One region of the Streptomyces sp. NPDC048734 genome, then DNA from elsewhere that is predicted to be linked to it. Evidence: riboswitches for the same ligand, from Rfam matches in the RefSeq annotation. Region 1 holds a riboswitch; each other region holds the start of a gene.
The links. A riboswitch is a leader RNA that binds a small molecule or an ion and turns the genes downstream of it on or off. The one in region 1 is predicted to bind cyclic di-AMP.
Positions count from the first base shown of each region.

Region 2: linked by a shared signal. The riboswitch ahead of ACGFQC_RS12350 (M23 family metallopeptidase) and the one ahead of ACGFQC_RS21835 (transglycosylase family protein) in region 1 are both predicted to bind cyclic di-AMP.
Region 3: linked by a shared signal. The riboswitch ahead of ACGFQC_RS29515 (LysM peptidoglycan-binding domain-containing M23 family metallopeptidase) and the one ahead of ACGFQC_RS21835 (transglycosylase family protein) in region 1 are both predicted to bind cyclic di-AMP.

Region 1 is NZ_JBICUZ010000008.1:84,674-86,925, forward strand. Features, by position in the region: gene eno (phosphopyruvate hydratase) at 1-91, opposite strand, end outside; gene ACGFQC_RS21835 (transglycosylase family protein) at 423-1,160, opposite strand; cyclic di-AMP (ydaO/yuaA leader) riboswitch at 1,164-1,345, opposite strand; gene ACGFQC_RS21840 (transglycosylase family protein) at 1,550-2,252, opposite strand, start outside.
Region 2 is NZ_JBICUZ010000003.1:727,134-729,385, reverse strand. Features, by position in the region: gene ACGFQC_RS12350 (M23 family metallopeptidase) at 1-957, opposite strand, end outside; cyclic di-AMP (ydaO/yuaA leader) riboswitch at 965-1,124, opposite strand; tRNA gene ACGFQC_RS12345 (tRNA-Met) at 1,431-1,504, opposite strand; gene ACGFQC_RS12340 (dihydrofolate reductase family protein) at 1,572-2,252, opposite strand, start outside.
Region 3 is NZ_JBICUZ010000014.1:127,138-129,389, reverse strand. Features, by position in the region: gene ACGFQC_RS29515 (LysM peptidoglycan-binding domain-containing M23 family metallopeptidase) at 57-1,094, opposite strand; cyclic di-AMP (ydaO/yuaA leader) riboswitch at 1,099-1,256, opposite strand; gene ACGFQC_RS29510 (tyrosine-protein phosphatase) at 1,838-2,252, shown strand, end outside.

The sequences.
Region 1 (2,252 bases):
CGTCGAGGCCGACCTCGACCTCGACCGTGGGATTGCCTCGGGAGTCCAGGATTTCCCGGGCTACGACGACGTCGATGGACGGCACGAGCATCTCCTTCTTGGGATGTGACGCTGGTTGTGCGGGGCACGAGCGGGCCGTGTGGAGCCCTTGCTGAGCCTTGCGACTAGAGCCTAACCGCCCCGGGGCGTCGGTCGGCCGACCGACCGTCCCGTGGACAGGGAGACGGTACCCATTGTTTCAGTCCGGAACAAAGGAGGTGGCCGACAGAAGGCGGCGAACGGGAAGAGAAAACCCCGCCCGGGTGCGTACGGGGGAACACGCACCGGGGCGGGGGGACCGTGGGGACGGGGGCTCCCTCACGAGGCCTTCAGCGTGACGGCCTCGACTGTGAGGGGGCTGTGGTCCGACCGGGGGCCGGATGTCACTTCAGGTGCAGCTGCTGACCCGGGTAGATGAGGTCGGCGTCCTGGACGATGTCCTTGTTCAGCTCGAACAGCTCGGCCCAGCCGCCCTTGACGCCCTGCGCCTCGGCGATGGAGCTGAGGGTGTCGCCCGTGACGACCTTGTACTCGCCGTCGCCCTTCTTGACCTTCTCGCCGGTCGGGGTGGTGACGGTCTTCTGGGACTTGACGGCCGGGCGCTCGGCGGAGCGGGAGGCGCCCTGCTTCTCGGTGGAGCGGGTGGAGGTCTCCGAGGAGCCGCCGTCGGACGAGCCGCTGGAGGACGAGCCGGTGGAGGCCGAGCCGCTGGAGGACGAGCCGGTGGAGGCCGAGCCGCCGTTGTACGCGGCGCCGGACAGGCCCACGCCGCAGACCGGCCAGGCACCCTTGCCCTGGCCCGCGAGGACCTTCTCGGCGATCTGGATCTGCTGGGACTTCGAGGCCTTGTCGGCGGTGGAGGCGTACTGCGTGCCGCCGTACGCGGCCCAGGTGGAGGCGGAGAACTGCAGGCCGCCGTAGTAGCCGTTGCCGGTGTTGATGGACCAGTTGCCGCCGGACTCGCACTGGGCGACCTTGTCCCACTCGGAGGCGGTGGCGGCGGAGGCGTTGCCGGCCGCCATCAGCGGGGCGGCGATGGCGACACCGGTGACGCCGGCGAGCGCGGCGGCGCGGGCGGCCCTGGACGGACGACGGTGCTTGCCCTTGGCGGAAAACAGCATGGTGGATCCCCTCACCGACGCCTGCGAGGTGAGCTGTCGGGTTCGGGCCGTGTGAGTTGCCCGGCCACTCCCGCCCGGGAGCACTGCTCCCGAAAGGCGTGGCTTCACCCCGAGCCGTTCCGGTCGACCGACCGGTACGGCACTTACCTTGGGTCCCCCGCTCCTGCCTACGGCGCTTGACGCGACGACTGTTCCCGGGCTGCCACTGGCAGGATTCGGCGTTGCGGCAGCCGGGGCTCGGGTTGCCGAGCGATCACGACCGTAGACACGCGCTCGGCGGAATTTCAAAGACGATCACGCCTTCTGAGACTCATCCCACACTTTGATCAAAACGGACATTCGGCCCGAAGTGTGACGTGAACTCCCGCTGCTTTTCCCGTTTTTCCGCCCTATTCCACCCCTGTGTCGAGGGTCTGACCGGGGGTGATGTCGTTCGGGTCGGCGCCGATGGCGTCCTTGTTCTCGGCGTAGAGCGCGCGCCATCCGCCGTCGAGTTCAAGGGAGTCGGCGATGGAGACGAGGGAGTCGCCGTCGCGCACGACATAGGTGCCCACCGCGCCGCCGGAGGCGCCCGCGGCGTGCCGGCCGGCGGAGGCCGCGGTGGTGCCGTCCGGCACGGTCTCGTCGGCGGAGGTGCCGCGGTGGCGGCCGGAGGTGAGGGAGCCGGTGTCGACGAGGCTCCAAGAGCCCACCTCCTGGACCGACTTGTCCGAGTCGTCCACTTCGGGGGTGGCCGTGGGCGAGCTGTCGTCCGTCCCCGAGGTGCCCGCGTCCGCGTCCGCGTCCGCCGACGCGTCGGACTCCGGGGAGTCGTCCGACTTGCCGGAGGAAGGGGACGAAGTGGACGGAGAGGCCTCGTCCGTGACATCCGAGGAGGATTCGTCCGAAGGGGAGGCCGACGCGTCCTTGTCGTTCGAGGAGTTCGAGGAATTCGACGAGTTCGAGGAGCCGGACGCACCCTTGGACAGGTCGGACAAGCCGGACGACACGGGGGATTCGGACGAGTCGTCCGCCACCCCGGTGTCCAGACTGCCCGCGCCGTTCTCCTTGCTGAGCCCGGACGTCAGCCCGCAGGTCCCCCAGGCGCCGACG
Region 2 (2,252 bases), on a different contig from region 1:
GTGGAGGTGGGCGCCGGTGACGTTGCCCGTGGCGCCGACGCGGCCGATGACGTCGCCGGTGGCGACCTTCTGGCCGACGCTGACGCTGATGGAGGACTGGTGGGCGTACCAGATCTCGGTGCCGTCCTCGAGGGTGAGCACGGTCTTGTACCCGTACGACCCCTCGTAGCCGGCGGAGGTGATGGTGCCGCTGTGCACGGCCTTGAGGAGCGTGCCGGTGGGGGCGGCGAAGTCGAGGCCGGTGTGGTACCCGGAGGACCAGTAGGCACCGGCCTGACCGAAGGTCGAGGTGATCGTGTACGAGGAGGTCGGCAGCGCGTACTGCTTGGCCAGTTCGGCGAGGCGCTCGGCCTCCGCCTTCTTGGCGGCTTCCTCGGCGGCCTTCTTCCTGGCGGCCTCGGCCTTGGCCGCGGCCTCCTTCTCGGCCTTGGCGGCGGCTTCGGCGGCGGCCTTGGCCGCGGCGGCCTCGGCGGCCTCCTGCGCCTTGGTCTCGACCTGGGTCTGCTGCGACTCGGCCTGCGCCATGATCCGGTTGCGCAGTGCCTCTCCGGCGTCGGCACCGCTGTCGGTGCTGTCGGCGGCGACGGCCTCGGTGCCGAAGGTGCCGAAGGCACTGAGCGCGGGCGTCGTCTCCTCGGGGGTGTCATCGTCGGAGATGAGGGAACCCACTGAGGGGAGGTCGGGCATGGAGATGGAGACCGGCGACTTGCCGGTGTTGGCGCTGGCCATGCCGGCGCCGCCGACGGCGGCTATGACGCCGACGCCGAGAACGGTGGAGCTGCGGGCGAGTCCGCCGCGCTGCTTGGCGACGCGGTGCTTGCCGCGCACCGGACGAACGGAATCCGCGGTGGGGTTCCATTCCTCCCAGGGGCCCTCGTCGGTGCGGTAGGTGCCGTAGCCGAAGGTCTGCTGGCCGGGCACGGCGGGGGCTTCTGGGGCAGGCCGGTTGGACGCCACGCGGGCGTACTCCTTTCCTTCCGTCGCCTACCGGGTTAGCTGACGGGTTCGGAGCGGGAAGGTCTCCTACGCGCGTATACCGGCCGTGACTGTACGGCGGCTTCCGCGCGATTCACCCCAAGTTGGTGGTTCCCCGGTTCCCTTGCGGGATTCGGCGCGTGCGCACGGAGCCGCCTCTTGTGACGGCTGGGACGACCGCGCTGCGTTATCGAACGTTAATAGACGGGGGGGCGGGATTCCAAGCCGTTCAGCTTGATCAACAACATTCATGGCCTGGACTTTCAGCCCATGACCGGTGAAAAACGGGCGAGTTGACCAGCCACCCGGACGGCACAGGGGTCACCGGGGTTTTGATGGTGACTCAGATGTCATGCGCAGGGCTCCGGGGCGTTCACCGTACGTGACGGGAAAGGTCGCCCTGACACACCGAGGGCCGGAATCCCATGATCAGGATTCCGGCCCTCGGCCTTGAGTAGCGGGGACAGGATTTGAACCTGCGACCTCTGGGTTATGAGCCCAGCGAGCTACCGAGCTGCTCCACCCCGCGTCGGTGTGACACCAGTCTACGCCATGCGGGGGACGCTCAGAACCACGGTCGGACCCGGGGGGACCGGTCAGGGGGTCCGGCGCAGCAGATGGCCGTTGGGCGCCTTCGCCTGCTCCTCGTACTCGGGAAGGACGACGACGTCCGCGCCCGCGGCGGCCAGCAGGCCGCTCCCGTCGGCGTCGGTGACGAAGGTGTCCGGCTCCCGCCAGGCCGTCACGACCCGGCGCACGCCCGCGTCGAGGATCAGGCGGGCGCACGGGGCCGGCCGGGAGGAGCGCCGGGCGCAGGGTTCCAGGCTGCTGTAGACGGTCGCGCCGGCCAGCCGGGGGTCGGCGGGGTCGGTCTTGGCGAGGGCCGCCTCCTCGGCGTGGACGACGGGGTCGCCGGCCTCGCGGGAGTGGCCGCGCGCCAGCTCCGTGCCGTCGGCCGCCACCACGACCGCGCCGACGCTGAACGCGGTCCGCGACGGCGGGCAGGCGGCGGCCAGCTCGCAGGCGAGGGCCAGCCAGTGCCGGTCGGCGGCTGCGGGCAGCGGCCCGGTGCCGGGTGCGGTGGGCTCGTACGACATGAGGACCACGTCCTCGATGCGCCGGGTCCCCACCAACCGCAGGCGCCCGCCCTGATAGCCGCCGGGGCCGAACAGCCGGGGCGCGCCCGGGTCGCCCACGAACAGGGGGGCCAGGACGAGCTGGAGTTCGTCGGCGAGGCCCTCCTGGAGGAGCTGGGTGTGGATCGTGCCGCCGCCCTC
Region 3 (2,252 bases), on a different contig from region 1:
CCCGGGAGCGGGGGCCGGCCTTCGGTGGCGTGCCGGGCGGGAGGCCGGGCGGTACGTCAGCCGACGGAGACGCCGTGCGAGCGGAGGTAGGCGACCGGGTCGACGTCCGAGCCGTAGCCGGCACCGGTGCGGATCTCGAAGTGCAGGTGCGGGCCGGTCACGTTGCCGGTGGCGCCGGAGAGGCCGACCTGCTGACCGGCGGAGACGGACTGGCCGGCCGAGACGGAGAGCGAGGACAGGTGGGCGTACTGGGCGTAGAAGCCGTCGGCGAGCTTGATGACGACCTGGTTGCCGTACGCGCCGCCCCAGCCCGCGGAGACGACCGTGCCCGCGCCGACGGCCTTGAGCGAGGTGCCGGTGGGGACGACGAAGTCGACACCGGTGTGGTACCCGCTGGACCACATGCTGCCGGACATCTTGTACGGGGTGCCGACGGTCGCGCCGGAGACCGGGACGCTGAAGCCGGTGGCGGTGGTGGCGTTCCCGGCGGCCTGCGTGGTGGACGCCCGCGAGGAGGACGACTTCGAGACGTCCGAGGAGTTCGACCTCGAGGACGCAGAGGAGTTCGACGACTTCGACGACTTCGACGACTCAGAGGACTCAGAGGACTTCGCGGAGGAGCCCGAGGACTGCTTCGACAAGGAGGAGGAACCGGATGAACCAGACGAATCGGACGGCGACTTGGTCGTGCTCGTCGCGGCCTTCTTGCCGATCGACAGCTTCAGACCCGGGTGGATCAGCGACGGGTCGTCCCCGACGACCTCGCGGTTGTCCGCGTAGAGCCGGGTCCAGCCGCCGGTGACATCCTGCTCGTCCGCGATCTTGGAGAGGTAGTCGCCGGAACGCACCGTGTAGGTCGTGGCGGACTTCGCGGACTTCTGCGCCACGGGAACGGCCTGGGCGGCCTTCTCCGGAGCGGCGGAGAGCTCGGACACCGCGGAGACCGCCTGCGCCGCCGACTGCGACGGTGCGGCGTGCGCACCGGTGGCCCCCATGAGGGGGAGGGCGAGCGCGGCGCCGCCGGTTCCGGCGGCGGCGATGGAGCGGGTGAAGCGCTGGGGCTTCGGACGGCGGTGCTTACCCTTGGCGGGCATGACGAATTCCTCTCCGGCGCCTGCGAGGTGAGCTGTCGGGTGCGGACTGGAGATGTCCGGCCGCGCCGGGGCGCGGCTGTACCCCTAGCCGTTCCGGAGACCGGAACAGGCGGTACTGCCTGTGGGTCCCCCGCTCCTGCCGTTCACGGGTGAGTGTGCGGGCTCCGGGCGGCGGCAGGATTGGGCGTCCGTCCGGATTGGTCTGGAACGTAAGCGACCACGACGCACAGGGACAAGCGAAGGTTGTACTCGCCGAGGCTTTCTCTTGATCCCCGGCAGGAATTCCCGGTCACTTTCCGTGAATCAAGGGGCCGGTTTCACGATGAACAGCCTTGGAAAACAGCCGTATTACGTGAGCATGACGGACAACTCAGGGTCACGGATATGACGCTGCTCACGTGACGGATCCCCAGAGCCGCTTATTCCAGAGCGAGTTGGAACGAAGGCTTCAATTCAGACAGAAGCCTCAGATGCGACACGAACGGATAACCGGCACATCGGGGTCACCACATGTCGGGTGCGCACCCGGTCGGCCCTCCCGGGGCGGCCTCCACCGGCGGACCCGAGCGCCGGCCCCCTGGTGCGAACAGGACCGGCAGAGGCCTCGAACAGGGCTCGCGGAGGTCTCGAAGGCCTGGTCGAGGACCCGTTTGCCCCAGGCATCGATGTCGTATGGTCAGGGAAGTGTTCCGGTGGCCACGTCGAGCCGCGCCGGCCGGGACCGACGACCGGGAGGAGCCCCCGTGACGCAGCAGATCCCGTCGACCGAGCCCGAGCTGGCCGGAGTGCGCAACTTCCGGGACGTGGGCGGCCTGCCGACCGTCGACGGCCGGCGGGTCCGCCACGGCGTGCTGTTCCGCAGCGGACATCTCGCGCACGCCACCGACGAGGACGCCGCGTTCCTGGCCTCACTGGGCCTGCACACGGTCTTCGACTTCCGCAACGCGGCGGACCAGAGGCTGGAGGGCCCGGACGTCGAGCTGCCGGGCGTGCGCAATGTGAACCTGCCGCTCTCCGACCCGGCGGACGGGGCCGAGTTCTGGAAGATGGTCCGCGACGGCGACATCGACCAGCTGCGGGAGATCCTCGGCGGCGGCAAGGCGGCCGGCCGGATGATCGCCTCCTACCGTTCGGTCATGACGGAGCGCACGGGCGAGC